One region of the Streptomyces herbicida genome, then DNA from elsewhere that is predicted to be linked to it. Evidence: predicted binding sites of a transcription regulator. Region 1 holds the regulator's gene; the other holds the start of a gene.
The links. The regulator HrcA, encoded in region 1, represses chaperone genes, less so after heat shock. The targets are predictions, from matches to a motif close to TTNGCACTCNGNNNNNCNGAGTGCNAA.
Positions count from the first base shown of each region.

Region 2: groES (co-chaperone GroES) is a predicted target of HrcA. The motif match lies at 3,309-3,335, and genes of this name have one in related genera.

Region 1 is NZ_JAUYWJ010000016.1:212,324-226,612, forward strand. Features, by position in the region: gene Q8A52_RS31445 (S41 family peptidase) at 1-1,000, opposite strand, end outside; gene Q8A52_RS31450 (hypothetical protein) at 1,154-1,723, opposite strand; gene Q8A52_RS31455 (hypothetical protein) at 1,832-2,227, shown strand; gene Q8A52_RS31460 (VOC family protein) at 2,169-2,561, opposite strand; gene Q8A52_RS31465 (16S rRNA (uracil(1498)-N(3))-methyltransferase) at 2,579-3,328, opposite strand; gene Q8A52_RS31470 (nitronate monooxygenase) at 3,325-4,401, opposite strand; gene dnaJ (molecular chaperone DnaJ) at 4,581-5,717, opposite strand; gene hrcA (heat-inducible transcriptional repressor HrcA) at 5,718-6,734, opposite strand; gene Q8A52_RS31485 (MBL fold metallo-hydrolase) at 6,900-7,622, shown strand; gene Q8A52_RS31490 (DUF3097 domain-containing protein) at 7,657-8,466, shown strand; gene hemW (radical SAM family heme chaperone HemW) at 8,617-9,849, opposite strand; gene Q8A52_RS31500 (SpoIIE family protein phosphatase) at 9,877-11,778, opposite strand; gene Q8A52_RS31505 (HAMP domain-containing protein) at 11,881-14,289, shown strand, end outside.
Region 2 is NZ_JAUYWJ010000003.1:104,795-119,083, reverse strand. Features, by position in the region: gene Q8A52_RS07670 (SDR family NAD(P)-dependent oxidoreductase) at 1-258, shown strand, start outside; gene Q8A52_RS07665 (ester cyclase) at 335-1,042, shown strand; gene groL (chaperonin GroEL) at 1,103-2,731, opposite strand; gene groES (co-chaperone GroES) at 2,854-3,162, opposite strand; gene Q8A52_RS07650 (polysaccharide deacetylase family protein) at 3,534-4,373, opposite strand; gene Q8A52_RS07645 (polysaccharide deacetylase family protein) at 4,370-5,302, opposite strand; gene Q8A52_RS07640 (THUMP-like domain-containing protein) at 5,393-6,628, shown strand; gene Q8A52_RS07635 (hypothetical protein) at 6,633-6,917, opposite strand; gene Q8A52_RS07630 (RNA polymerase sigma factor) at 7,048-8,334, opposite strand; gene Q8A52_RS07625 (YciI family protein) at 8,378-8,734, opposite strand; gene Q8A52_RS07620 (LCP family protein) at 8,906-9,961, opposite strand; partial or broken gene Q8A52_RS07615 (cellulose binding domain-containing protein) at 10,084-10,230, opposite strand; gene Q8A52_RS07610 (hypothetical protein) at 10,243-10,500, opposite strand; gene tsaD (tRNA (adenosine(37)-N6)-threonylcarbamoyltransferase complex transferase subunit TsaD) at 10,497-11,594, opposite strand; gene rimI (ribosomal protein S18-alanine N-acetyltransferase) at 11,587-12,117, opposite strand; gene tsaB (tRNA (adenosine(37)-N6)-threonylcarbamoyltransferase complex dimerization subunit type 1 TsaB) at 12,114-12,770, opposite strand; gene Q8A52_RS07590 (hypothetical protein) at 12,884-13,441, shown strand; gene Q8A52_RS07585 (hypothetical protein) at 13,491-13,658, opposite strand; gene tsaE (tRNA (adenosine(37)-N6)-threonylcarbamoyltransferase complex ATPase subunit type 1 TsaE) at 13,789-14,289, opposite strand, start outside; gene Q8A52_RS07575 (alpha/beta fold hydrolase) at 14,267-14,289, opposite strand, start outside.

The sequences.
Region 1 (14,289 bases):
CGGCGCGGAAGGTGCGCGGCAGCCGGGCCCGTACGCCGGGCTTGGCCGCCAGTGCGCGGGCGGGACCGGAGCGGTGGGTGATCCAGTGGATCGCGCCCCGCACGGAGACGGCACTGCCGCGCGCGCCGTGGTCGGGGGACGCGGCCCCGAACCACCGGGACGCGTCCACCGGGTACGGCTGCAGGTCGACGCGCGGGCCGCCCAGCCGGACGTCCAGCCTGCGCGGCTCGGCGCTCTCCAGGTCGTCGAGCAGCCACAGTTCACCGGCGCTGGAGTAGACGACCCGGCTGCCGTCGGTGGCGGCGTGCCGGGCGTAGAAGCCTCCCCCACTCTCGGCTTCGCTCGAGTGGGAAGTGCCGCCAAGGGGGGTGTGCCGCCGCAGCCCGGAGCCGTCGGCGAGGGAGGAGTACAGCGCACCGGTGCCCTCGTGGTCGGACAGGAACGCGATCCGGTCCCCCACCCACAGCGGGTACTCGAGGTTCCCGTCCAGCTCCTCGTGCAGCCGTGCGAACTCGCCGGTGCCGCCCGCGTCGATCCACAACTTGCCCGCCGTACCGCCCCGGTACCGCTTCCACCAGGCGGCCTCGCGGCCCATCGGCGCGGACAGCAGCACGGTGCGCGGCCCGAAGGCGACGTCGCCGACGGGACCGTAGGGCAGGGTGCCGGCCGGTCCGCCGTCGAGCGGGACGGCGTGTGCCCAGGAACGGCGCAGGCTGGGCTGGCCGTGGGTGGTGAGTGCGAGGACCTGACCTTCGGGGGTCCAGCCGCGTACCTGGGTCCGCCAACTGCCCCAGTGCGTGAGCCGCTTTGCCGGGCCGCCGGTGACCGGGGCGATGTGTGCCTCGGGGGCGCCGTCCCTGGTCGAGGTCCAGGCGACGGTCCTGCCGTCGGGCGAGATGCGCGGATGGGACACCGGCACGTTGTCGGCGCTGACGCGCCAGGCCCGGCCGCCGTCGAGGGGCGCGAGCCAGACGTCGTCCTCGGCGGTGAAGGCGACCAAGTCGCCGTGCAGGTGAGGGAATCGGAAATACGCCGTTGATCCTGCCGATCGTGCCGATCCGGCCGATCGTGTCGAACCCGCCGAACCCGTCGATGTGGACTCAGTCACCCGATCACCATATGCAGCGGGCGGAGTCGGTGAATCCCTTTCCGATCACTTGCCCTCGACGGGCCAGCAGGTCGGGTCGCCCTTGCACCAGATGGTCCGGGTGACGGTGACGGTGGGAACGGGCTGGTGCCCGTCCGAGGGCCGGTAGGTGACGGGCGGGGTGTACGTCGGTCCGGGCTTCGCGTCGCAGTTGCCGAGGCCCTTGACGTGGAACCACTCCTTGCCGCCGACCTTGGCGACGAGGTCTCCGCGCACGCACGCGCCGTCGACGGCCTTGGTGACCTTGCCGGTGACGGTGATCTTCCGGCCGTCGTTCGTCTTTCCCTGGCAGTCGACGGAGACGACGGTGGACTCGGTGGGCGAGGGCGTCTTCCCGGGCGTGTATCCCTTGTTGCCATTGCCGTAGTTGCCCGTGCAGGTGAGCCAGCGCACGTCGGCGTGCTGCCGTTCCAGCTCCGCGGTCGCGGTCTTGTCGGTGGTGTACGCCACCGACGCCGTACTCAGATCACCCGGCTGACAGGCCACGGCGCCGCCCACGGCCACCACCGCGAGCCCTGCCACGGCCGCCACCCGCGTCCCGCGCGGCCGACGCCAAATCCTCCTCAATGCCCCCATGGAGGGCAGCCTCCCACCGACACCGGCGTCGCGGAAGAGCACAAACGGCCACTCAAGTGTTCGCGCACGTCACCGTCGAGTGGCACACGGCTCACCCAACCTGAGCGGATGCGCAGCGACCGCAGGCTCAGAAGGCTCGTCGTCGAGGGGGCGGTCTACCGGTGGACCGTCCGGCACCGGCACACGGACGGCGAGGACTGCCGCGAAGTGCTGACGCTGTACCGGGACGGGGTCCCGACCCGGATCGTCTTCCGGGCGGGCGAGGGGCGCATCGTCTCCGCCGGAGCGTACTGGCACTCGGGATGCGTGGCCGAGGCCGGCGGCGTCCCGCTCAACCTGCACGAACCCGGTGTCGTACGCGCCTTCGTCGACGAGGCCCGGCGGCGTGGGACGCTGCCGGGCCCCGCGGAGCTGGACGGCTGGGAGCTCTGCTCCGCCGTGGTGGTCAGCTGCGCAGCAGCAGCCACTCCTGGAGCTCCACCAGGTTGCCCTCCGGGTCCTTGAGGTGGGCGACACGCATCCGGTCGGTCATGGGGGCCGGGCCGTGGATCAGGACGGCTCCGCGAGAGGTGATCTCCTCGCAGTACGCGTCGAGGTCGTCGACGCGCAGGACCACCAGGGAGCGGTGACCGGTGGCCGTCTCGCCCAGTTCACCCAGCACCGAGGCCATCATCGAGCGGTCCTGGAGCGCGATCCCGGCGGAGCCGGAGTGCGGGCTGAACTTCTCGTACGGGCCCCCGGTCGCGCCGGACTGCGGCTTGAGACCGAGGACTTCGGCGTAGAAGCGGTAGCAGGCGGCGAAGTCGGTGACGAGCAGCCGGACCTGTGCGAGTTCCACGGTGTCTCCCCCTGGTGTCAGGACCAGCGGCCGGTACGGCCCAGGAGGAGGGCCGCCGCCGCGGTCCCGGCGGTCGATGTACGCAGCACGGTACGCCCCAGGACGTACGCCTTGGCGCCGGCCTCTTCGAAGAGCCCCAACTCCTCCCTGGTGACGCCTCCTTCGGGCCCCACGACCAGCACGATCTCGCCCTCGGCGGGGAGTTCGGCGGTGGCGAGCGGTGCACTGAGGTGCTCGAAGTCGGAGTGGAGCACGGCGGCGAAGTCGGCTTTGGCGAGAAGTGCGGCAACCTGCTTGGTGGTCGCCGCGTCCGCGACCTCGGGGAAGCGGACCCGGCGGGACTGCTTGCCGGCCTCACGGGCGGTGGCCCGCCACTTGCCGAGCGCCTTGAGCCCGCGGTCGCCCTTCCACTGGGTGATGCAGCGGGCGGCCTGCCAGGGCACGATCGCGTCGACGCCGACCTCGGTCATGGTCTCGACGGCGACCTCCCCGCGGTCGCCCTTGGGGAGGGCCTGGACGACGGTGATCCGGGGCGACTGCGCCGGCTCCTCGTCCACGGAGCTCATATGGACGATCAGCCGGTCCTTGCCCTCGGTGCCGATCACATCGCACACCGCGTAGCGTCCGGCGCCGTCGGTGAGGACGACCTCCTCGCCGGGCTGGAGCCGCTTCACGGAGACCGCGTGCCGTCCCTCGGGGCCGTCCAGGACGTACTGCCCGCCGCCGCCCGCGCGGAAGTGCTCGACGACGAAGACCGGGGCCGTCATCGCGAGCCACCCCTGGTCGGCAGCGCTGTCCCGGCCTCGGCGAGTTCGGCCGCCAGCACCTCCACCAGCTGTCCGGCCGGCAGGTCCCGGGCCATCCGGTGCCCCTGGCCCGCCCACAGCGCCATGCCCTGCGCGTCACCGGCCTTGGCGGCCGCCTTGCGCAGCGGCGCGGTCAGATGGTGGACCTCCGGGTAGGCGGCGGGGGCGTACGGCCCGTGTTCGCGCATGAAGCGGTTGACCAGGCCGCGGGCCGGGCGGCCGGAGAACGCGCGGGTCAGCTCCGTACGGGCGAAGAGCGGGTTGGTCAGCGCCTGCTTGTGCAGGGCGTTCGCGCCGGACTCGGTGGTGGCGAGGAACGCGGTGCCGAGCTGGGCCGCGCTCGCGCCCGCCGCGAGGGCGGCGGCGATCTGGCCGCCGCGCATGATGCCGCCGGCGGCGACGATCGGGATGTCCACGGTCTCGCGGATCTGCGCCACGAGGGAGAGCAGTCCGATGCCGGAGCCGTCGTTCTCCGGGATGTCACGGTGGGTGCCCTGGTGGCCGCCGGCCTCAACGCCCTGCGCGATCACCGCGTCGGCGCCGGCCCGCTGCACGGCGAGGGCCTCCTCGGCGGTGGTCGCGGTGACCAGGGTGAGGGTTCCCGCGCGGCGGAAGGACTCCAGCACGTCACGGGTCGGGACGCCGAAGTGGAAGGAGACCACCGGCACCGGGTTGTCGAGGAGCACGGCGAGCTTGACGTCGTAGCCGTCGTCGCGGCCGCTGTCCGGGTCACCGAGCTCGATCTCGTACCAGGCGGCCTCGCCGGCCAGCTGGTGGGCGTAGACCTCCACGGCCGACGGGTCGGCATACTCCGGCTGCGGCATGAAGAGGTTCACGCCGAAGGGGCGGTTCGTGAGCCCGCGCAGCTGTTTGATCTCCTGGTACAGGCCGTCGGCGGTCTTGTACCCGGCGGCGAGGAACCCCAGACCGCCCGCCTCGGACACGGCAGCGGCGAGCTGCGGGACGGAGACACCGCCCGCCATGGGGGCCTGCACGATCGGATGGGGGAAGAGATCGGTCAGTGCGGAGGACATGACGGCATGTTGTCACGTCCTCCGATCAAGTCCGAATCCGGCCTTCCCTTGGCATAAGCCATCGGCATGCGGCCGGATCAGCGACCGTTGAAGGCGTCCTTCAGCCGGGAGAACAGTCCCTGCCGACCCGGCTGACCGTGCCTTCCCGGGGGCCGACCCGCGGACCCCCGGTCGACCCGTCAGCGACCGTTGAAGGCGTCCTTGAGTCGCGAGAACAACCCCTGCTGACCCGGCTGGAACTGGCCCTGAGGCCGCTCCTCGCCGCGCAGCTTGGCCAGCTCACGCAGCAGGCGCTCCTGCTCGGGGTCCAGCTTGGTCGGGGTCTGGACCTCGACATGGACCACGAGGTCGCCCCGGCCGCCGCCGCGCAGATGCGTGACGCCCCGGCCGTGCATCGGGATCGACTGGCCGGACTGGGTGCCCGGGCGGATGTCGACCTCTTCGAGACCGTCCAGGGTCTCCAGCGGGACCTTGGTGCCGAGCGACGCCGCCGTCATCGGGATCGTCACCGTGCAGTGCAGATCGTCGCCGCGCCGCTGGAACATGGGGTGCGGCAGCTCGTGGATCTCGACGTACAGGTCGCCGGCGGGACCGCCGCCGGGCCCGACCTCGCCCTCACCGGCGAGCTGGATGCGCGTGCCGTTGTCGACACCGGCCGGGATCTTGACCGTGAGCGTGCGACGGGACCGCACGCGGCCGTCACCGGCGCACTCCGGGCACGGGGTGGGCACCACGGTGCCGAAGCCCTGGCACTGGGGGCACGGGCGGGACGTCATGACCTGGCCCAGGAAGGACCGGGTCACCTGCGACACCTCACCGCGGCCGCGGCACATGTCACACGTCTGGGCGGTGGTGCCCGGCGCCGCGCCCTCACCGTTGCAGGTGTTGCAGACGACGGCCGTGTCGACCTGGATGTCCTTCGTCGTACCGAAGGCCGCCTCGTCGAGCTCGACGTCGATACGGATCATCGCGTCCTGGCCGCGGCGGGTACGCGAGCGCGGCCCGCGCTGCGACGCCGTGCCGAAGAACGCGTCCATGATGTCGGAGAAGTTGCCGAAGCCACCGGCCCCGAAGCCGCCCGCACCGGCCCCGCCGGCCTGTGAGAGCGGGTCCCCGCCGAGGTCGTAGACCTGCTTCTTCTGCGGGTCCGACAGCACCTCGTAAGCGGCGTTGATCTCCTTGAACCGCTCCTGGGTCTTCGGATCCGGATTGACGTCCGGGTGCAGCTCGCGCGCGAGCCGACGGAAGGCCTTCTTGATCTCTTCCTGCGACGCGTCGCGACGCACGCCGAGCACGGCGTAGTAGTCCGTGGCCACTTACGACTCCGCCAGGATCTGTCCGACGTAACGTGCCACTGCGCGTACCGCTCCCATCGTTCCCGGGTAATCCATGCGGGTCGGTCCGACCACGCCGAGCTTGGCGACTGCCTCGCCGCCCGAACCGTAACCGACCGACACGACGGACGTGGAGTTGAGTCCCTCATGGGCGATCTCGTGGCCGATGCGCACGGTCACACCCGGATCCTTCGCCTCGCCAAGGAGCTTGAGGAGCACGACCTGCTCCTCCAGTGCCTCCAGGACGGGCCGGATCGTGAGGGGAAAGTCATGTCCGAAGCGGGTGAGATTGGCGGTGCCGCCGATCATCAGCCGCTCCTCGTTCTCCTCGACGAGCGTCTCCAGCAGGGTGGAGAGCACCGTCGAGACCGTGCCTCGGTCCTCGACCTCGAAGGCGTCCGGCAGGTCCTCGACCAGCTGGGGCACGTCCGTGAAACGACGGCCCGCGACCCGGCTGTTCAGCCGCGCCCGCAGATCCGCCAGGGACGATTCCCCGAAGGGTGCCGGGCAGTCGACCATCCGCTGCTCGACCCGGCCGGTGTCCGTGATCAGCACCAGCATCACCCGCGCGGGCGCGAGCGACAGCAGCTCCACGTGCCGCACGGTCGAGCGGGTCAGGGAGGGGTACTGCACGACGGCGACCTGCCGGGTGAGCTGGGCGAGCAGCCGGACCGTGCGTGCCACGACGTCGTCGAGGTCGACGGCGCCGTCGAGGAAGTTCTGGATCGCCCGCCGTTCGGGGGCGCTCATCGGCTTGACGCCGGCGAGTTTGTCGACGAACAGCCGGTAGCCCTTGTCCGTCGGGATCCGCCCCGCGCTGGTGTGCGGCTGGGCGATGAAGCCCTCGTCCTCCAGGGCAGCCATGTCGTTGCGGACGGTGGCCGGGGACACGCCGAGGTTGTGCCGCTCCGTGAGCGCCTTGGAACCGACCGGCTCCTCCGTGCCGACATAGTCCTGGACGATGGCGCGCAGCACTTGGAGCCTGCGTTCGCTCAGCATTCGCGCACACCTCCAGAAATGTCGTGATCTTGACGCCCTGCCTGGCACTCTGCTCGTCCGAGTGCCAGAGTTCCCCGGCCCAGTGTACGGCGGTGGGGTACGCCCCGGGCAAGGCCGGTCATGCGCCTTCGTGCCCGTGGTGGCCGTCACGGCTAGCGTCGCCGTATGACGGTGACTTGGGAAGAGCTGGGGTGGGAGCGGGTGGCCGCCGGGGTGGGCAGGTGCCGGCTGCCGGGCTGGGACTGCACGGCGGGGCTGGTTCTCGGTGAGGGTACGGCGCTGGTGGTGGACGCCGGGTCGAGCCTCGGGGAGGGCGCGTGGTTGCGTGCGCGGGCGCAGGAGCTCGCCGGTCACCGTGTGACCCATCTCGCGCTCACCCACCCCCACTTCGACCATGTCTTCGGCGCGGCGGCGTTCGCGGGCGCGGAGGTGTTCGCCGCGGTCGGCACGGACGCGGTGTTCGCGTACGAGCGGGAGGAACTCCGCCTGGACGCGGTCCGCAACGGGCTGCCCGCCCCGGAGGCGGAGGAGGCGGCCGACGCCCTCGTCCTGCCCCGCCATCTGGTCTCCGGCGAGTGGACGCTGGACCTGGGCGAGGGCCGCCAGGCGCTGCTGGCGAACGTCGGCCCGGGCCACACGGCCCATGACCTGGCGGTCCTGGTTCCGGGCGACCCCGAGGTGGTGTTCTGCGGCGACCTCGTCGAGGAGTCCGGCGAGCCCCAGGCCGGCCCCGACGCCGTACCGTCGCAGTGGCCCGCGGCCCTCGACCGGCTGCTCGCCCTGGGCGGCGAGGACGCGCTGTACGTGCCCGGTCACGGATCGTTGGTCGACGCCGGCTTCGTCCGACGGCAGCGCGACGAGCTGGCGGCGCGGTTCGGCGTGTCGTGAGCGGGGGTCCGGCGGTTCTCCTATCGTCATCCGAATGCGCCAGTACTCGCCGGATCTGACCCCGCCCTGGAAGAAGCCCAAGCCGGTCCCGGAGGTCCCGGCGGACCCCGGTCTGGTGGTGGAGGAGCCCGGCACCGGCTTCTGCGGTGCGGTGATCCGCTGCGAGGCGGGCACGGTGACCCTGGAGGACCGCTTCGGCAAGCACCGGGTGTTCCCGCTGGAGCCGCGCGGCTTCCTGCTGGAGGGCAGGGTGGTGACGCTGGTGAGACCTTCGGCCGCCCCGGTCCGTCCCACCCGTACCGCTTCCGGCTCGGTCGCCGTCCCCGGCGCACGCGCGCGTGTCGCCCGCGCCGGTCGCATCTACGTCGAGGGCCGGCACGACGCCGAGCTGGTCGAGAAGGTCTGGGGTGACGACCTGCGCGTCGAGGGCGTGGTCGTGGAGTACCTGGAGGGCGTGGACGACCTGCCGTCGATCGTCGCGGACTTCGCCCCGGGCCCGGACGCGCGGCTGGGCGTGCTCGTGGACCACTTGGTGCCGGGCACGAAGGAGTGGCGCATCGCGGAGTCGGTGACCAGCGAACACGCGCTGGTGGTCGGCCACCCGTACATCGACATCTGGGAGGCGGTGAAGCCGGCCTCGCTGGGGATTCCGGGATGGCCGCGCGTGCCGCACGGGCAGGACTGGAAGACGGGCGTGTGCCGGGCACTGGGGTGGCCGGAGAACACGGGGGCTGCTTGGCAGGGGATTCTGGGGCGGGTGCGGTCCTACAAGGACCTGGAGCCGGAGTTGCTGGGGAGGGTGGAGGAACTGATCGACTTCGTCACGGCCAGCGGTGAGGCTTGACGCCCTTGTAGGTGCCGAATTCGGTGGCCACGCTCGTCCACAGCGGTCATCTCCGTGGCCCTCCACATCCGCCGCGTCCTTTTGGCGGCAGCCTACGAACCAGGTTAGGGACCGAACCCGCGTTCCGCGGCGATTCGCTCGCCGGAGTGATCAGTCCACCAGATCCCGCACCACCGCATCCGCGAGCAGCCTCCCCCGCAACGTCAGCACCGCACGCCCCTCCTCGTACGGCCCCTCCTGCAGCAGCCCGTCCGCCAGCGCCCGGCGCGAAGCCGCGAGCCCCTCCTCCCGCAGCAGCTCCAGCGGCGCCCCTTCCCGCAGCCGCAGTTCCAGCAGGATCCGCTCCACCCGGCGGTCCTCGTCCGACAGCAGCTCCCGGCCCGCGCCCGGCGTCCGCCCCGACGCCAGGGCCGCCGCGTACGCCCCCGGGTGCTTCACGTTCCACCAGCGGACGCCTCCGACGTGGCTGTGGGCGCCCGGACCCGCGCCCCACCAGTCGGCCCCGCGCCAGTACAGCTCGTTGTGCAGGCAGCGGCCCGATTCCGAGGTGGCCCAGTTGGACACCTCGTACCAGTCGAAGCCCGCCGCCGACAGGGCCTCCTCGGCGATCAGATAGCGGTCCGCGTGGACGTCGTCGTCCGTCATCGGGACCTCGCCCCGGCGGATGCGGCGGGCCAGCTGCGTGCCCTCCTCGACGATCAGGGCATAGGCGCTGACGTGGTCCGGCCCGGCGCCGATCGCCGCTTCCAGCGACGCCCGCCAGTCGTCGTCCGACTCGCCGGGCGTGCCGTAGATCAGGTCCAGGTTCACATGCTCGAAGCCCACGGCCCTCGCCTCCGCCACGCAGGCCTCGGGGCGACCGGGGGTGTGCGTCCGGTCGAGCACGCGCAGCACATGCTGCTTCGCGCTCTGCATGCCGAAGGAGACGCGGTTGAAGCCGCCCTCGCGGAGTGCGGCCAGATAGGCCGGGTCGACCGACTCCGGGTTCGCCTCCGTCGTGACCTCCGCATCGGACGCCAGACCGAACTCGTCACGGATCGCCCCCAGCATCCGTACGAGATCGTCCGCGGCCAGCAGCGTCGGCGTACCGCCCCCGACGAACACCGTGCGGACCTCGCGCGGGTCGTCGCCCAGCACCTTGCGGGCCAGCCGGATCTCGTCGATCAGCGTGTCCGCGTAGTTGTCGCGGGAGGCGAGGACGCCGCCCGTGCCGCGCAGCTCGGTCGCGGTGTAGGTGTTGAAGTCGCAGTAGCCGCAGCGGGTCGCGCAGTACGGAACGTGCAGATAGAAGCCGAGGGGCCGGTCGGCGGCCCCGGCGAGCGCGGACGCGGGCAGCGCACCGTCGGCGGGGACGGTCTCGCCGTCGGGGAGTGCGGAAGGCATGTCCTCCATTGTCCCGTACGACGACGGTTACTCCGCCTGGAGCACCAGCAGCGCCAGATCGTCCTCCGGCGCGCCGCCGCCGAACTCGTGCACCAGCCGTCTGATCCGCTCCGCGATCAGCTCGGCGCTCAGCCCCATGCAGCCGGACAGCGCCTGCGCGAGCCCGTCGCCGTCGTCGAACTGGCGCGTGCCGGAGCGCCGCTCGGTCACCCCGTCGGTGACGCAGAGCAGGCTGTCGCCGGAGCGCAGCGCGATGGTCTCGCTGGTGTACGTGGCGTCCTCGACGACCCCGAGGAGGGTCTGCGGCTGCGCGGCCGTACGGACCTTCCCGTCGGGCCCGAGGAGCAGCGGCAGCGGGTGTCCGGCGGAGGCGAGGGTGCAGCGGACGCCGCCGGCGAAGGGGACGAGTTCGCCGTAGAGGAGGGAGAGAAAGCGGGTCTGCGGGCCGTCCCCCGGGTTCATGGGACGGCCCCCGGCGGCCGCCAGCGCGCGGGCCGCCGCGTCCGCGGCCTCCGTGGCGTCGTCGAGGAGGAGCTGGTTGAGGCGGTCGAGGACGTCGGCGACCCGGTAGCCCTCGCGGGCGAGGAGCCGCAGCCAGGGGCGGGCCAGCCCGATCACGACCGCGGCCTCGGGGCCCTTGCCCTGCACGTCGCCGACGGCGAAGCACCAGCGCCCGTCACCCGCCGGGAACAGGTCGTAGAAGTCGCCGCTCGGGCCGCCCTTGTCGCACGGCTCGTAGACCAGCGCACTGCGCAGCCCGGGGATCTCGGCGACCGCGCCTGGCAGCAGCCCGCGCTGCAGGACGGCGCTGATGGTGGCCTGGCGGGCGTACTGGCGTGCCGCGCCGATGGCGAGGGCCACCCGGCGGCCGAGGTCCTCGACGAGCCCGGTGATCTCGTCCGGGAAGCGCAGCAGCCCGCACCGCCCGATGACCAGCGTGCCCAGCGGGCGGCCACCCGCGATCAGCCGGTACGCGAGCGCCGTGCCGTCGATGCCCTGCGGCCCGAGCGCGTCACCGGGCCAGGGGTACGGCTCGGGCCCGGACCTGAGCCCGTCGCGGGGGCGCGGCGGGTCCTTCTCCAGTGCCCGGCGCAGGTCCTCGATGCGGTTCTCGCTGCTGTGCCAGACCCGGGCGAGGCGTGGTCCCGCCGCACCGGTGCCGTCCGCCCAGCCCCCGCGGACGGTCGACTCGTCCTCCAGCCACACCGCGCACCAGTCGGCGAGCCGCGGCACGATCAGCTGCCCGGTGAGCGCGGCGACCAGGTTCTCGTCGAGCTGCCCGGCGAGCAGGTCGGAGGCCTCGGCGAGGAAGGACAGGGCGCCACGGCCCAGCCAGTCCCGGTCCCGCTCGGCCCGCTGCGGCTCGGGCGCCAGGATCTCGGCGACCTTCAGCCCGCGTTCCAGGGCGCACTCCCCCGCGTACGCCTCGATCTCGTCGGCGGCCGCGGTGCCCTCGGCGGGCAGCCGCGCCCACACCGTCTTGGCGCCGGTGCGGTAGCTGACGCCCCAGGACTCGGCCAGCGTGGCGACCAGGCGCAGGCCGCGGCCGTACTCCGGTGTCTCGTACGGCGAGTCGCCACCGTGCTCGCGTGGCGCGCGCGAGGGGTGGTGGTCGCAGACCTCGATGACGAGCGCCCCGGTGTCCTCCAGTCGGCAGGTCAGTTCGACCTCGGTGCCCGCGTGCACGACGGCGTTGGTGACGAGTTCGCTGACCGCGACCATGGCGTCGTCGGCGAGCCGCTCGGAGTGCACGAGCCCGAGCTCGGTCCACTCGGTGAGGGCCGAGCGCATCAGTCCGCGGGCGGAGCCCGGGGCGAGGGGGCTTCCGGGCAGGGTGGTGCGCACCTCCGTGCACTCCCCCGCGCTGGGATGCACAGGCGCACCACGGCCATGGGCAACGGTCTCCCGTTGCGTCGGTATGGCCCCCATCTACAGCTCCCGGAGCAGTTCGGACGAATACGCCTCGGTCGATGCGGACAGAGTGACAGACTGACTGCGCCCATAAGCGCCGAGTTACCGAAGTGGGCCGCCATGAGTGAGAACAGTGCTACGCGTGTGCTCGAAGAAGGACAGAAAGCGGAACAACTCCGAGCATCCGTACTGCGCCCTCTGCTCGCCGCGATGACCGCGCTGCGGGACGGCGACTTCGCCAAGGTGCCGGAAACCGGTCACGGCATCGACGCCGAACTCGCCGCGGTCTTCAACCAGATCGTGGACCGGAGCCTGCACTTCAACTCCGAACTGCGGCGCGTGAAGCGGGAGCTGGCGCGGCACGGCCGGCTCGACGAGCGGCTCTCGGCCAGCCCGGGCCAGGGCTCGTGGACGTCCCGGGTCAACGACGTGAACCAGATCCTGGACGCCCTGGTGGCCCCGGTGGCCAATGCCACGCGGGTCCTGGACGCGGTGGCCGGGGGCGATCTGACCCAGCGGGTCGACCTGCACGACGGAACCCGGCAGTTGCGCGGTGACCTGCGGCGGCTCGGCACCGCCGTGAACAAGATGGTCGACCAGCTCTCCCTGTTCACCGGCGAGGTGACCCGGGTGGCCCGCGAGGTCGGCACCGAGGGCCGGCTCGGCGGGCGGGCCAAGGTGCAGGGCCTGTCGGGCAGTTGGCGGGCCGTGACCGAGGCGGTCAACACGATGGCGTCCCGGCTGACCGCCCAGGTCCGCGACATCGCCGTGGTGACCACGGCGGTGGCCCGCGGCGACCTGACCCGTACGGTCACGGTGGAGGCGACCGGCGAGCTGCTGGAGCTGAAGCTCACCGTCAACACGATGGTGGACCAGCTCTCCGCCTTCGCCGACGAGGTCACCCGCGTGGCCCGCGAGGTCGGCACCGAGGGGCAGCTGGGCGGGCGCGCGCAGGTGCGCGGGGTCAGCGGGGTCTGGAAGGACCTCACCGACAACGTCAACTTCATGGCCTCGAACCTGACTTCGCAGGTCCGCAACATCGCCCAGGTGACGACGGCCGTCGCCAACGGTGATCTGAGCCAGAAGATCATGGTCGACGCGCAGGGCGAGATCCTGGAGCTGAAGTCGACCATCAACACGATGGTGGACCAGCTCTCCGCCTTCGCCGACGAGGTCACCCGCGTGGCCCGCGAGGTCGGCACCGAGGGCAACCTCGGCGGACGCGCTCAGGTGCGGGGCGTCTCCGGGGTCTGGAAGGACCTCACCGACAACGTCAACTTCATGGCGGACAACCTGACTTCGCAGGTCCGCAACATCGCCCTCGTCTCGACGGCCGTCGCCCAGGGCGACCTCGGCAAGAAGATCACGGTGGAGGCGAAGGGCGAGATCCTGGAGCTGAAGTCCACGATCAACACGATGGTGGACCAGCTCTCCGCCTTCGCCGACGAGGTCACCCGCGTGGCCCGCGAGGTCGGCACCGAGGGCAACCTCGGCGGTCAGGCCCAGGTGCGGGGCGTCAGCGGGGTCTGGAAGGACCTCACCGACAACGTCAACTTCATGGCGCTGAACCTGACTTCGCAGGTGCGCAACATCGCCCAGGTGACGACGGCCGTCGCCAACGGCGACCTGTCCAAGAAGATCACGGTCGACGCGCGCGGCGAGATCCTGGAGCTGAAGGACACCGTCAACACGATGGTGGAGCAACTGCGCGCCTTCGCCGACGAGGTGACGAGGGTGGCGCGCGAGGTCGGCACCGACGGCCGTCTCGGCGGCCGGGCCCAGGTGCTGGGGGTCTCCGGCGTCTGGCGCGATCTGACGGACAACGTCAACTACATGGCGGACAACCTCACTTCGCAGGTCCGCAACATCGCCCAGGTGGCGACGGCGGTGGCCTCGGGCGACCTGTCGAAGAAGATCGACGTGGACGCGCGCGGCGAGATCCTGGAGCTGAAGACCACCATCAACACGATGGTGGACACGCTGTCCTCCTTCTCCTCCGAGGTGACGCGCGTGGCCCGCGAGGTGGGCAGCGAGGGGCAACTCGGCGGTCAGGCCCGGGTCGAGGGCGTGTACGGCACCTGGAAGCGCCTGACGACGAACGTGAACGAGCTCGCCCTGAACCTGACCACCCAGGTCCGCGCGATCGCCGAGGTCGCCTCCGCCGTGGCGCAGGGCGACATGTCCCGCTCGATCACCGTGGAGGCGCGCGGCGAGGTCGCCGAGCTGAAGGACAACATCAACCTGATGGTGGCCAACCTGCGCGAGACGACCCGCGCGAAGGACTGGCTGGAGTCCAATCTGGCCCGGCTGGCCGCGCTGATGCAGGGCCACCGCGATCTGATGGAGGTCGCCGATCTGATCCTGCGCGAGCTGACACCGCTGGTGAACGCCCAGTACGGCGCGTTCTTCCTGGCCGACCCCGACGAGGACGGCTCCTCGCTGCGTACGGCCGTCCCGGCGAAGGGGCTTGCCTTCATCGCCGGATACGGCTCCGCGCAGGGCGCCACGGTCGAGACGGGCGGCCTCCCG
Region 2 (14,289 bases), on a different contig from region 1:
CTGATGGCGCTGTGCCCCGGCTTTGTGCGCACGGAGTTCCACGAGCGGGCCGGCATGGGCACGGACAACATCCCGGGCTGGATGTGGCTGGACGCGGACAAGCTGGTCGCGGCGGCGCTGGCCGATCTCGCGCGCGGGAAGTCGTTGTCCATCCCGGATCCGCGCTACAAGACGCTGATGGGTCTGGTGAAGGTGACACCGCGGGCGCTGCTCGGCGGGATCACCTCCAGGACGGGACGCAAGTACGGGCCGCAGTAGCGGGCGGGTGACGTCGCCGCTCCGGTGCGAAAATGGGGCGTGATGGAACCGGACCAGGGGGGCCGGAGGCGGCGTCATGACCTTCGTACAGCTCATCGAGTGCAGGACCAGCCGGCTGGACGAGATGAACCGGCTGATGGACGACTGGGTCGAGCAGACCAAGGGCAGGCGGACGGCGACGCACGCGGTGGTCGGCAAGGACCGTTCGGACGCGTCGCACATCGTCGAAGTGGTGGAGTTCCCGTCGTACGAGGATGCGATGCGGAACTCGAATCTCCCGGAGACCGACCGGATCTTCCAGGAGTTGGTCGCGCTGTGCGACGAGATGCCGACGTTCACGGATCTGGATGTCGTACGGGACGAGCGGTTGTACGTGGACACCGTGCGGCGTTTCCTCGACACACTCGCGACTCCGGACGACCTGCCGCCGCTCAACGACCTGCTCGACGAGGACATCCACAGCCACGATCCGATCAATCCGCAGGACACGATCGGGCTGGACAACGCCCGCAGCGAGTACCGGATGTGGCGGGGTGCCTTCGACTTCACCTTCACGGTCGAGGACGTCCTCGCCCAGGGCGACCGGGCCTGCGCGCGGTGGACCTGGAACGCCACGCACAAGGGCGACTTCCTGGGGATCGCGCCCACCGGCAGGCAGGTGACCATGACCGGGATGACGCTGTTCCGGTTCGGCGACAACGGCAAGATCGCCGAGACCTGGTGGCAGCACGACCAGCTGGGGCTGATGCAGGAGCTGGGCGCCCTCGACCAGTTGGAGCAGTAGGCAGCGCGAAGGCCCGGCACTCCGTCGGGAGTGCCGGGCCTTCACTCAGGAGCGTGTCACTCAGTGCGCGTGGCCGTGACCGTGGCCGTGACCGGCCTCGGCCGGCTCCTCTTCCTTCTTCTCGACGACCAGGGTCTCGGTCGTGAGGAGGAGGGAGGCGATGGAGGCGGCGTTCTCCAGCGCGGAGCGGGTGACCTTCACCGGGTCGATGACGCCGGCCTTGACCAGGTCGCCGTACTCGCCGGTGGCGGCGTTGTAGCCGTTGCCCTTCTCCAGCTCGGCGACCTTGGAGACGATGACGTAGCCCTCGAGGCCCGCGTTCTCCGCGATCCAGCGCAGCGGCTCGACTGCGGCGCGGCGGACGACCGCGACACCCGTGGCCTCGTCACCGGACTTGCCGAGGTTGTCGTCCAGGACCTTGACGGCGTGGACCAGCGCGGAGCCGCCACCGGAGACGATGCCCTCCTCGACCGCGGCGCGGGTCGCGGAGATGGCGTCCTCCAGACGGTGCTTCTTCTCCTTCAGCTCCACCTCGGTGGCGGCGCCGACCTTGATCACGCACACGCCGCCGGCCAGCTTCGCGAGGCGCTCCTGGAGCTTCTCGCGGTCCCAGTCGGAGTCGGTGTTCTCGATCTCGGCCTTGATCTGGGCGACGCGGCCGTGCACGTCCTCGGACTTGCCGGCGCCGTCGACGATCGTGGTGTCGTCCTTGGTGACGGTGACGCGGCGGGCGGAGCCGAGCACGTCGGGACCGACCTGGTCGAGCTTGAGGCCGACCTCCTCGGAGATGACGGTGGCACCCGTGAGGATGGCCATGTCCTGCAGCATCGCCTTGCGGCGGTCGCCGAAGCCGGGGGCCTTCACGGCGGTGGCGTTGAAGGTGCCGCGGATCTTGTTGACGACCAGGGTCGACAGGGCCTCGCCCTCGACGTCCTCGGCGATGATCAGCAGCGGCTTCGAGGCGTTGGCCTGGATGATCTTCTCCAGCAGCGGCAGGAGGTCCGCGATGGCGGAGATCTTGCCCTGGTGGATGAGGATGTACGGGTCGTCGAGGACGGCCTCCATGCGCTCCTGGTCCGTCACGAAGTACGGCGACAGGTAGCCCTTGTCGAAGGCCATGCCCTCGGTGAAGTCCAGCTCCAGGCCGAAGGTGTTGGACTCCTCGACGGTGATGACACCGTCCTTGCCGACCTTGTCCATCGCCTCGGCGATGAGCTCGCCGACCTGCTGGTCCTGGGCGGACAGCGCGGCGACGGCGGCGATGTCGGACTTCTCGTCGATCGGGCGGGCCGAAGCGAGGAGGTCCTCGGAGACGGCGGCGACGGCGGCGTCGATGCCCTTCTTCAGGGCGGCCGGGGACGCGCCGGCGGCGACGTTCTTCAGGCCCTCGCGGACGAGCGCCTGGGCCAGCACGGTGGCGGTGGTGGTGCCGTCACCAGCGATGTCGTTGGTCTTGGTCGCCACCTCCTTCACCAGCTGGGCGCCGAGGTTCTCGTAGGGGTCCTCGACCTCGACCTCGCGGGCGATGGTGACGCCGTCGTTGGTGATGGTGGGGGCGCCGAACTTCTTGTCGATGACGACGTTGCGGCCCTTGGGACCGATCGTCACCTTGACCGTGTCGGCAAGCTTGTTGACGCCGCGCTCAAGGGCGCGACGGGCGTCCTCGTCGAACTTCAGGATCTTCGCCATGACAGCGTGAGCCCTCTCGGAAATCTTGGATGAACGAAAACTGCGCCCCCGGCGCCCGGCTTCTTATGGGTCGCGGGGGCCAAGGGCGCAGCTCAAAGCAACGAAATGTGCTTTCGGGTGAATTACTTCTCGACGATCGCGAGCACGTCGCGAGCCGAGAGGACGAGGTACTCCTCGCCGTTGTACTTCACCTCGGTGCCGCCGTACTTGCTGTAGAGAACGACGTCGCCGACCTTGACGTCGAGCTCGACGCGCTTGCCGTCCTCGAAGCGGCCCGGGCCCACGGCCAGGACGACGCCCTCCTGGGGCTTCTCCTTGGCGGTGTCCGGAATGACCAGGCCCGAAGCCGTGGTCTGCTCGGCGTCGAGCGGCTGGACCACGATGCGGTCCTCGAGCGGCTTGATGGCAACCTTGGAGCTGGCGGTCGTCACGATCCGACCTCCCCCTTCGGAGATCTCACGGGGTTAACTGTCTGAGGTGGCGACCAGGTCGATCCGTCGTCGCGGGTGCCGGACCTGCCCGTCGCGTTGTTGGCACTCTCCAGGGGGGAGTGCCAGAGCCGAGACTATGACCGCGATTAGCACTCGGTCAAGCGGAGTGCCAATGCCCGCGGCGCGTCGGCCGTTGTTCCGCTGTTGGCGTACGTCCGAGCAGCGTGCCCGGCGTGGCGGTGACCGCTCCCGGGAGGCTGCCGCCCCCAGACCCCCGCATCGGCCTGAACGGCCTCGTCCTCAAACGCCGGACGGGCTGTAATCGGCTCGGTGACGCCGTCGCCAGCGGGTGGGTGGGCGCCGGCCGTGCGTCACAGGTAGTCCTCCAGGCGGCCGACCGTCAGGCCGCGGGACTGGGCGCGGCGCAGTAGCCGGGTCGTGCGGTCGCAGAGAGTGCGGGCGGTGGAGTCGTCCGGGGCCACGTTGACGATGTCGCCCGGGCGGAGGCGTTCGCTGCCATGGGTGTAGGTGATGCCGTCGGCCGTCATCTCAGCACGCCAGAGGACCACCGCCGAGACGCCGCAGTCGCCGGCCGCGCGCAGGGTCGTCCTGTCGTAGGTGCCGTGCGGCGGGCGGAAGAGGCGGGGGCGGTGGCCGAAGCGGGACTTGAGTTTGTCCTGCTGGCCGCAGATCTCGGCGCGCTGGCCCGCGTACGACAGCCCGCGCAGCGAGGCGTGGCCGAGGGTGTGGTTCTGGACGCCGGCGCCGGCCGACTGGAGGCGGGCGAGCCGGGCGTACCCGGGTCCGGCGGCGCGGTCGGTGAGGAACACACTGACCGGGAGCCGCAGTTCACGGACCATGTCGGCGAACCGGGCGTCCTTCTCCGTACCGTCGCCGTAGGTGAGGAAGACGACTCGGTCGCGGGTGCGGACGCGGTCCACCACCGGAGGCAGGGACCGGCCCTTCGTGCGCCGCCCCGCGGGACGTACCGGGGGCGTCGGGGCCGGGGAGAGCGGAGACCCCAGACCCCAGTGCCGGTACGCCGGCTCTCCGTCCCGACCGTGCGGCCGTACCCGCGAGGCCGCCTTCTTGCCCAGCCGTTCGATGGGGTCGACGGACTGGGCGCAGCCGCTCGCGGGAAGCAGGACGGCCGAGGCGAGCACGGCCGCCGTCAGCGCCCGGCACCGCCGCCGCCTCCTCGGCCGCTTCACAGGTAGTCCTCCAGGCGCGCCACCGCGTACCCCTCGCGGGTGACCTTGTTCAGGAACCGGCGCATGTCGTCGACCATCGTGCCGTCCCAGTCGTCACGGCCCCGGAAGTGGGTGAGCACGATGTCGCCGGGGTGCAGGCTCTCGTCGTCCTCGCGGTACTCCCAGTGGTCGACGAAGACCTCCTCGTCCCAGATCGGCGCGTACTTGATGCCACAGGCCTTGGCGGCGCGCAGGGTGTCCCCGTTGTAGTTGCCGTAGGGCGGGCGGAAGACGGTGGGGCTCCTGCCGAACCACTTCTCCATCACGTCCTGCATGCCGCAGATCTCGTTCTTCTGCTCCTCGTAGGACAGACCCGGCAGATAGGGGTGATGAAGGGTGTGGTTGTTGAGGGTGATGCCCTCGGCCTGCATCTGCCTGAAGTACCCGTAGTCGTCCTTGATCAGGTAGTTGCTGAGGAAGGCGGTGTACGGGACCTTCAGGTCGCTCATCATGCGCAGGAACGCCGGGTCCTTCTCGGCGCCGTCGTCGATGGTGAGGAAGACGACCTTCTGCTTGGTGGGGATCGTGGTGAAGACCGGCGGCAGCTTCTCCTCCTCCTGGCCGTCGACCTCGAAGCCGGCCCGAGCTGTGATCCGCGGTTTGCGGGCCGGGGGCAGCGGAGGCATCAAGGGGACCTGGTCCAGGCCCCAGTGCCGCGCGGCGGCCGCGAGGGCGGCGCGGTCGGCCTTCAGACGGGCGGCGTAGGAGTCCAGGGCGCGTGTGGGGGGCGCCTGGAGCCTCTGCTGGCCCGGAGCGGGACGTACACCGGCGTCCGGGCCCGACCCCGAACAGCCGGAGACACCGGCGACGACGGCGAGCGCGGCGACGCCCGCACGGAGACCTGCCCTCTTCAGGGCCCTATTTTTGTCATTTTGTACGACTGCTCGCATGGTGCCGGATCCTCGCAGGCCCCGGCCCCGAACCGGGGCAGGCACCGCCGCCGGAAGCGCACCATCCACCGACTGGCCCACAATGACCCCGTGAACGACCTCCTCCCCTTCCGCTCCCTGCTCACCACCGAGGGCCGTGCCCTCCTCGACGAGGTCCGCGGCACGGCCCCCGCCGATGAACTCGCCGTCGCCACCCGGCTGCGCCGCGAGCACCCGGCGGACCTGGTGTCGGCGGCCCTCGGCCAGGCCCGGCTGCGGCAGCGGGCGGCGGCGAAGTTCGGGGCCGAGGACGCCGAGCGGATGTTCTTCACGCCCAACGGGGTCGAGCAGTCCACGCGGACGAGCGTGGCGGCGTACCGGGCGGGACGCCTCCGCGGCCTGGGGGTGACCTCCGTCGCCGACCTGTGCTGCGGCATCGGCGGCGACGCGCTCGCCCTCGCGCGCGCCGGGATCCGGGTGCTCGCCGTGGACCGGGATCCACTGACGGTGGAGGTCGCGCGGGCGAACGCCGAGGTGCTGGGGCTGGGTGCGCTGATCGAGGTGCGCGAGGCGGACGTCACGGAGGTGGACACGTCCTCGTACGACGCCGTCTTCGTCGACCCGGCGCGGCGGGGCGGCAGACCAGGAGGGGCCGCGCGAAGCGCGTCGTTGAGGGGTGGTGGCCGGGCGACGGGCGGGAGGATCTTCGATCCGGAGGCATACTCCCCGCCACTGTCCTGGGCGGTGGGCGCGGCCTCGGCGGCCCGGGTCGCCGCGCTGAAGATCGCCCCCGGCATCCCCCACGAGACGGTCCCGGCCGGCGCCGAGGCCGAGTGGATCTCCGACGGCGGCGACGTGAAGGAGGCGGTGCTGTGGTTCGGGGCCGGGATCCGGCCGGGCGCCGTGCGGGCCACGCTGCTGCCGGGGCCGCGCTCGCTGCTCGGGCGGGGGCTGCCCGATCCCCGAGTGCGGCCCGTGGGGCGGTACTTGTACGAACCCGACGGTGCCGTCATCCGTGCGCATCTGGTCTCCGAGGTGGCCGAGTCGGTCGGCGGCGGGCTCGTCGACGAGACCATCGCGTACGTCACGGCGGACGAACTGCGGCCGACGGCGTACGCGTCCGCCTACGAGATCACCGATCAACTCCACTTCAGCGTGAAGAAGTTGAAGGCGCTGCTGCGGGAGCGGGAGGTCGGCACGCTGACCGTCAAGAAGCGCGGGTCGGCCGTGGAGCCCGAGGAGTTGCGGCGGAAGGTGAAGCCCCAGGGGCCCAACTCGGCGACCGTGTTCCTCACACGCGTCGCGGGCGCCCCGACGATGCTGATCGGGGCGCCCGCGAACGGCTGAGTGCCTACTGCTCGGCCGTGGTCCGCAGCGATCGAGTGGTCGTGTTGACCGGGAGCTCCACGGGACCGGTGAAGTCGTGCCCGACGACGTTGACGCGTCCGGTCGACTGGTTGACGTAGGCCATGCGGCTGCCGTCGGGCGACCAGGCGGGTTTCATCGCGTTCTTGGCCCGGACCACGGGTGCGGTGCCGTCCTCGTACAGCTGCGAGACGGCGCCGTCCAGGTCGCCGGTGAGGATGCCGTTGTCCGCCGTCCAGGTGGTGCCGGCGGACGCGGCCGGGGCCAGCACGGCCGCCGCGCCGGCGGCGAGGGCCGTGACGGCGGAGAGCGCGACGAGTCTGCGGCGCGCGGAAGATCTGTCGGATGGAACCTTGCTGATCAGGAAGGGAATGGAGGGGCAGCAGTTACCTGTGTGACGTTCATGGCTGCCCGCCGAGCTCCCGTACCCGCGCGGCCAGCAGCTCCCGCTCCCGCGCGTTGCGGGTGAGCCCGGCGGCCCGCGCGAGCTCGGCACTCGCCTCCGCCGTACGCCCGAGGCGGGCCAGCAGATCGCCGCGGACACTGGGCAGCAGGTGGTAGTCGCGCAGAGCGGGTTCGGCGGCGAGGCCGTCGACGATCTCCAGGGCCGGGCCCGGGCCCTCGGCCATGGAGACGGCGACCGCGCGGTTGAGTTCGACGACCGGGGACGGGGCGCGGACGGCGAGCAGGCCGTACAGGGTCGCGATGGCCGTCCAGTCGGTCTCCTCGTAGGAGAACGCGTGCGCATGGCAGGCGGCGATCGCGGCCTGGAGGACGTACGGGCCGGGAGCGCCCGTGGACGCGGCGTCCGCGCGGTTGAGGGCCTTGATACTGCGGGCGATGAGCATGCGGTTCCAGCGGCGGCGGTTCTGGTCCTTGAGGAGGACCGGTGCGCCGTCGGGGCCGGTGCGGGCGGCGGCGCGGGACGCCTGGAACTCCAGGAGCGAGGTCAGGGCGTGGACCTCCGGTTCCTTCGGCATGAGGGAGGACAGGACACGGGCCAGGCGCAGGGCGTCCTCGCACAGGGCGGGCCGCAGCCAGTCGTCTCCGGCCGTCGCGGCGTACCCCTCGTTGAAGATCAGATAGATGACGTCCAGGACCGAACCCAGACGGGCCTCGCGGTCGGGGCCGTACGGCACCTCGAAGGCGACGTTCTTCGTCGCGAGCGTGCGCTTCGCGCGCACGATGCGCTGGGCGACGGTCGGCTCGGGGACGAGGAAGGCGCGGGCGATCTCGGGTGTCGTCAGGCCGCCCAGCAGGCGCAGGGTGAGGGCGATACGAGCCTCGGCGGACAGCACCGGGTGGCAGGTGGTGAAGACCAGACGGAGCAGGTCGTCGTCGATGTCCTGCGGGTCGGCGGGCTCGTGCGGCGGGGCCGTGGTCTCCAGGTCGCGGCCGATCTCCGCGAGCTTGCGGGCGTAGCGCTCCCGGCGGCGGACCAGGTCCACGGCGCGGTGCCGGGCGGTGGTCATGAGCCAGGCGCCGGGGTTGTCCGGCACGCCCTCCCCGGGCCACCGCTCCAGGGCGGCGACCAGAGCGTCCTGGGCGAGCTCCTCCGCGATGCCGACGTCCCGGACGATGCGGGTGACGCCGGCGATGACGCGCGGGTACTCCAGCCGGAAGACGGTCTCGATCGCCCGGGAGGCGGAGGGCTGCTCCGGAGGCTGCTCGGTGGGCTGCTGTTCCACAGCCCACCATGCAACACCGCCGACGGCCGTACGCCAAGAAATCTCAGCCCTCGGCGATCTCACGGACCTCGCAGGTCACCGTCCAGTGCTCCTCGTGCACCTTCAGGAACCGCTTGGTCCACTCCAGCGCCTCGGCCTTGTCCTTGCACTGCATGATCGCGTAGCCGCCGATGACCTCCTTGGACTCGGTGAACGGCCCGTCGGTGACGGAGAGCTCGCCGCCCTCCCAGCGCACGCGGGTGCCCTCGGCGGACGGGGTCAGCCCAGCGGTGTCGAGCATCACCCCGGCCTTGGTGATCTCCTCGATCAGCTCGCCCATCCGCTGCATCAGCTCCGGGCTGGGGCCGTCGGCGGGGGCGCCGGCCTCGTCGATCCGCACGAGCGACAGATAGCGGGGCATGGTGACTCCTTCGGTCCAAGGGGCGGGGCCTCTCCCCGCCTCTCACCCATGCGTCGAACGGGAGACACCCGAATCGACATGCGCCCCAAAATTCTCCGAAGATTTTTTCCACGGCCCGGCTTCATCGCGTTTCCGCAGGTCGTAGGCGGGGGCGAGCCGGGCGTCTCCGCTTCAGCGCAGCGACTCCCACAGCTCGGTCGCCGCCGGTTCCTTCGCGACCACGCGGTTGGGGTCGGACGGCGCTGTGACCACCGGCATCATCACCGTTCTCACGTGGTCCGCGGACAGACCCTTCAGGCTCTGGCCGAGGCGCATCAGTTCCGTCAGGGAGTCGAGGCCGGTGTCCGTGGTCAGGCCGGCGGTCACCGCGTCGGCGACCCGGTACAGCCTGGCGGGGTCGGTGAGCAGGTCGGTGTCCGCCATCTGCTCCAACATGGCCCTCACCAGCTTCTGCTGGAGGCCGATCCGGCCGAGGTCGCTGCCGTCGCCTATGCCGTGCCGGGTGCGGGCGAGGGCCAGGGCCCGCTTTCCGTTCAGGTGATGGGTGCCCGCCTCGAGATGCAGATGGCTCTTGTCGTCGTCGATGTCCTCGTCGGTGGTGACGGTGACGCCGCCCAGGGCGTTCACCAGCTTCGCGAAGCCCGAGAAGTCGATCTCGATGTAGTGGTCCATGCGGACGTTCGTTATCGACTCGACGGTCTTGACCGCGCACACCGGTCCGCCCACCGAATAGGCGCTGTTGAACATGGCGTTGTAGGCCTCCGCCGTGGAGCCCCCGGAGGACAGCGGGCACGACGGGCGGGTGACCAGCGTGTCGCGCGGGATGCTGACGACGGTGGCCTCGGTACGGCCCGCGTCGATGTGCACGACCATCGCCGTGTCGGAGCGGGCGCCCGAGCTGTTGCCGCCGCCGAGCTCCTTGTTCGCCTTGCCGCTGCGCGAGTCGGAGCCCAGGACCAGGATGTTCACGGCACCGGTGGGGAGCGGGGCCGTGGCCGCCGAGGCAGCCGCGGACGGGGTGACCACCGCTCTCGCCGGGCGGTCGTCACCGAGCGCGCTGTTGATGTCGACGCTCTTGATGTTGTTGTTGAGGTGCCAGTAGGCCCAGCCCCCGGTGGCGATGCCGAGCACCAGTACACCCGCCAGGGTGAAACCGGCGGCCTTCAGCACCCTCGATCGCCGCCCCAACCGCCTGCGCTCGTCGCCGTTCTCGTCGTGTACGGTCACGGCAAGAACGTAAGTCCGAAATTATTAGGAGACTGTTAGGTTCTGGTGGCGAGAGGCCGTTTTCTTCGGAGAATCTCACGCTTCTCAGCGCCCGTTCAGTCCAGGCTCGGTCCGGGCTCGGCTCAGCCGGGCGTCACCGTGGGTACCGGATTGCTGCCGCTCCACGACGCGTTGAACCCGAGCATCACCGAACCGCGGTCCGGGGCCGATCCGTTGTACGAGGCGTTCACGCACGAGACCGCCGCGCCGCACTGGATGCAGATGGCGTTCCGGGTAGCGGGCTAGCCCTCCCCCACCGACTCGAACCGCCACCGGTGCACCGGTCGCGAGACCAAGTCGGCCGGGGGCTCGGGGAGTTCGGGCAGGTCGGCGTCGAGCGGGGCGTCCCACCATGTGATGACCAGGACCCGGTCCTGGGGGCCGCGGAAGGTCTCACGGCGGAGTGGGGAGGCGGGGAGTTCCCGGGCCCGGGCCCAGGTCAAGAGGTCCTCGCCGCGGTCCTGCGTCGCCCTCGCCTCCCACATCAGCGCGACGTTCACGAGTAGAGGTTCTCCTTGCTGACCTCGTGCACATGGTCGTGGTCGTGGGAGGTGCCCGGCACATGCGGGTCCGTCACCGGCAGCGAGGAGTCCGCGGACAGGTCCCAGCTGGACGCCGCGCGCCCGCGTGCCACCATCTCCGCGCCCAGGGCGGCCACCATCGCGCCGTTGTCCGTGCACAGCTTGGGGCGCGGCACGCGCAGCCGGATGCCCGCGGCCTCGCAGCGCTCCTGGGCCAGGGCCCGCAGCCGGGAGTTGGCGGCCACACCGCCGCCGATCATGAGGTGGTCCACGCCCTCGTCCTTGCAGGCGCGCACCGCCTTGCGGGTGAGGACGTCGACGACCGCCTCCTGGAAGGACGCCGCCACATCGCGCACCGGGACCTCCTCGCCCGCCGCCCGCCTGGCCTCGATCCAGCGGGCCACGGCCGTCTTCAGGCCCGAGAAGGAGAAGTCGTACGCAGGGTCGCGCGGGCCCGTCAGACCGCGCGGGAAGGTGATCGCCTCCGGGTCGCCCTCGCGCGCGTAGCGGTCGATGACCGGGCCGCCCGGGAAGCCCAGGTTCAGCACGCGGGCGATCTTGTCGAAGGCCTCGCCGGCCGCGTCGTCGATGGTGGAGCCCATCGGGCGGACGTCGGAGGTGATGTCCGTGGACAGCAGCAGCGAGGAGTGGCCGCCGCTCACCAGCAGCGCCATCGTGGGCTCGGGCAGCGCGCCGTGCTCCAGCTGGTCCACGCAGATGTGGGAGGCGAGGTGGTTCACGCCGTAGAGGGGCTTGCCGAGGGCGTAGGCGTAGGCCTTCGCCGCCGACACACCGACCAGCAGCGCGCCCGCGAGACCCGGGCCGGCGGTCACGGCGATGCCGTCCAGGTCCTTCGCGCTGATCCCCGCGTCCTTCAGCGCCCGGTCGACGGTCGGGACCATCGCCTCCAGGTGCGCTCTGGACGCCACCTCCGGCACCACCCCGCCGAAGCGGGCGTGCTCGTCGACGCTGGAGGCGACGGCGTCCGCCAGCAGGGTGGTGCCGCGGACGATGCCGACGCCGGTCTCGTCGCAGGAGGTCTCGATCCCCAGGACCAGAGGTTCGTCAGTCATTGATCTCGGTTCCTTGTACGGAGCTCGAACCCGTGGCGGAGCCGCCGTCGGGTGCTGTGGTCAGTCGCATGACCAGGGCGTCGACGTTCCCCGGCTGGTAGTAGCCACGCCGGAAGCCGATGGGCTCGAAGCCGTGGCGCTCGTAGAGCTTCTGCGCCCGGACGTTGTCGACGCGGCACTCGAGCATCACCTCGGCGCACTCGAAGGCGGTCGCCGCGCGCATCAGCTCGGTCAGCAGCAGCCCGCCGAGACCGGTGCCCTGGTGGTCACGGGCCACGGCGATGGTCTGGATGTCACCGAGGTCGCCCTGGGCAGCCAGGCCCGCATAGCCGACGATCCGGCTTCCCTCGACGGCGACGACGTACCGCCGGCTGGCCTCCGGGCCCCGGGCGTGCGCCAGCTCGGACCAGAACATGCCGCGCGACCACGCGTCCTCGGGGAAGAGGTCCTTCTCCAGCTCGAGGACGGAATCGATGTCCCACCAGCGCATCTCGCGCAGTCGGGAGGTTACGGGCTCGGTCACTTGGGGGTGACCACCTTGTAGTTCTTGGGGACCTGGGCGTCGGGCCGGCGCAGATACAGCGGCCGGGCCTGAGGCAGTTCCTCGCCCGCGGCCAGCTTCTCGGCGGCCAGCGAGGCGAGTGCCGCGGCGGAGACATGCTCGGGCTCGTGGACGTTCGGGAAGGTGTCGGGGTAGAGCAGCGCACCCGCGCCGACGGCGGGCAGTCCCGCCACCCGGTCGGCGATGTCGGCGGGGCGGTCGACCGACGGATTGGTGAGCCGGGTGCGCGAGTCGGCGTACTCGGCCCAGTAGACCTCCTTGCGCCGGGCGTCGGTCGCCACGACGAAGGGGCCCTTTTCGATGTCGGAGGCGTACGCGAGGCCGTCGAGCGTGCACACACCGTGCACGGGGACGCCGAGCGCGAGCCCGAAGGTGTCGGCGGTCATCAGGCCGACGCGCAGTCCGGTGTAGGGGCCGGGTCCGATGCCGACGACGATCCCGGTGAGGGCGTCCAGCTTGAGCCCGGCCTCGGCGAGCACACGGTCGACGGCCGGCAGGAGCAGCTCGCCGTGCCGTCGCGCGTCCACCTGACTGGACGAGGCGATGACGGCCTCACCGTCGTGCAGGGCGACGGTGACGGCGGGGGTGGCGGTATCCAGAGCGAGCAAGAGCACGCGAACAGCCTACGGCTCCCGCGCCGCTCGCACGGCCGCCCCGGTGACACGGTCACCGGCTGCTACCGTCTGCACGAAGTACGACATATGACACGAGGCAGAGGTGGGCGCACGTGGCAGGGACCAGCTCGGGAATCGTGGCCGGGCTCACCGCCGCGGCCGTCGGAACGGTCGGATTCCTCGCCTACCAGGCAGCGGCCACTGTCCCGGCCGGTCTCGGCGGCAAGCCCTCGACGAGCGCCTCGCCCGCCGTGGCCGCCACCAAGGCGCCCCGGGACACCAAGCACCCCACCGCCCTGCCCGGCGGGTCGGGCACGGGTGAACGTGTCGTGTACTCGGTGGACGACGACCGGGTGTGGCTGGTCGGCGAGAACGGCACGGTGCGGCACACCTTCAAGGTGACCCCGGGCAGCGTCGACCCGCTCCCGGGCTCGTACGCGGTGACGTCACGCTCGCGTGAGGTCACCGGTACCGACGGCGTCCCCGTCGAGCACGTCGTGCGCTTCACCAGCGTGGGCGATGTGGTCATCGGCTTCAGCGCCGCGGTGGACGGCACCGCCGCGGATCCCGACACGACCGTGAAGACGGGCGGCATCCGGGAGAGGCGCACGGACGGGAACGAGATGTGGAAGTTCGCGACGATCGGGGTACGGGTCGTCGTGATCCGTTAGCCGTACGATCCACCGCGGCAGCAGTACGGCCCTCGGCCGCCGTACGGCGTCAAGCGGCCGCGGGCTCTTCCCGCGCCGGCTTCGGCGCGCGCGGCTCGGGCTCGCGCGGCGGCTTGGAGACCGCGTCCGCAGCCGCGCACGAGGCCAGCAGATCGCGCATGGACACCCCGGCGACCGGATGAGGCGGGGGCTGCACCCTGGGCTGAGAAGCGGACACGGACGCCTCCTGACGAGCGGGGGCGGGCGTAGTTAGGCACACCTAACTACGGACTGGATACCATGTGACCACGCCCGGGACGTGCGGCGCAATATCTTGCCGACGGCTTGTCGGAATCTCTGCGGGCCGCTCAGGCCGACAGCACTCCGAGGTCGACGTCGGCCCACCGCCCGCCGAGCCCGGTGAGCGTCACATGCCGAACCTCGTCGGTGGTGTCGCCGACCGCCCGGTGGATCACCACCTGCAGCCGGTCGTCGGTCAGCTCCTCGACCTTGCCCTCGCCCCACTCCACGACGATCACCGAATCGGGCAGCGAGACGTCGAGGTCCAGGTCCTCCATCTCGTCCAGGCCGCCCGCCAGCCGGTACGCGTCGACGTGGACGAGCGGCGGTCCGTCGCCCAGGGACGGGTGCACCCGGGCGATCACGAAGGTCGGGGAGGTGACCGCGCCCCGCACACCGAGCCCCTCGCCGAGCCCACGGGTGAGCGTCGTCTTGCCCGCGCCGAGCTCCCCGCTGAGCATCACGAGGTCGCCCGAGCGCAGCAGCTTGGCCAGGCGACGGCCCAACTCCCGCATCTGCTCGGGAGCGTTGATGATCAGCTCGGTCTCAGCCGGGTCGTGCGGCGCTGC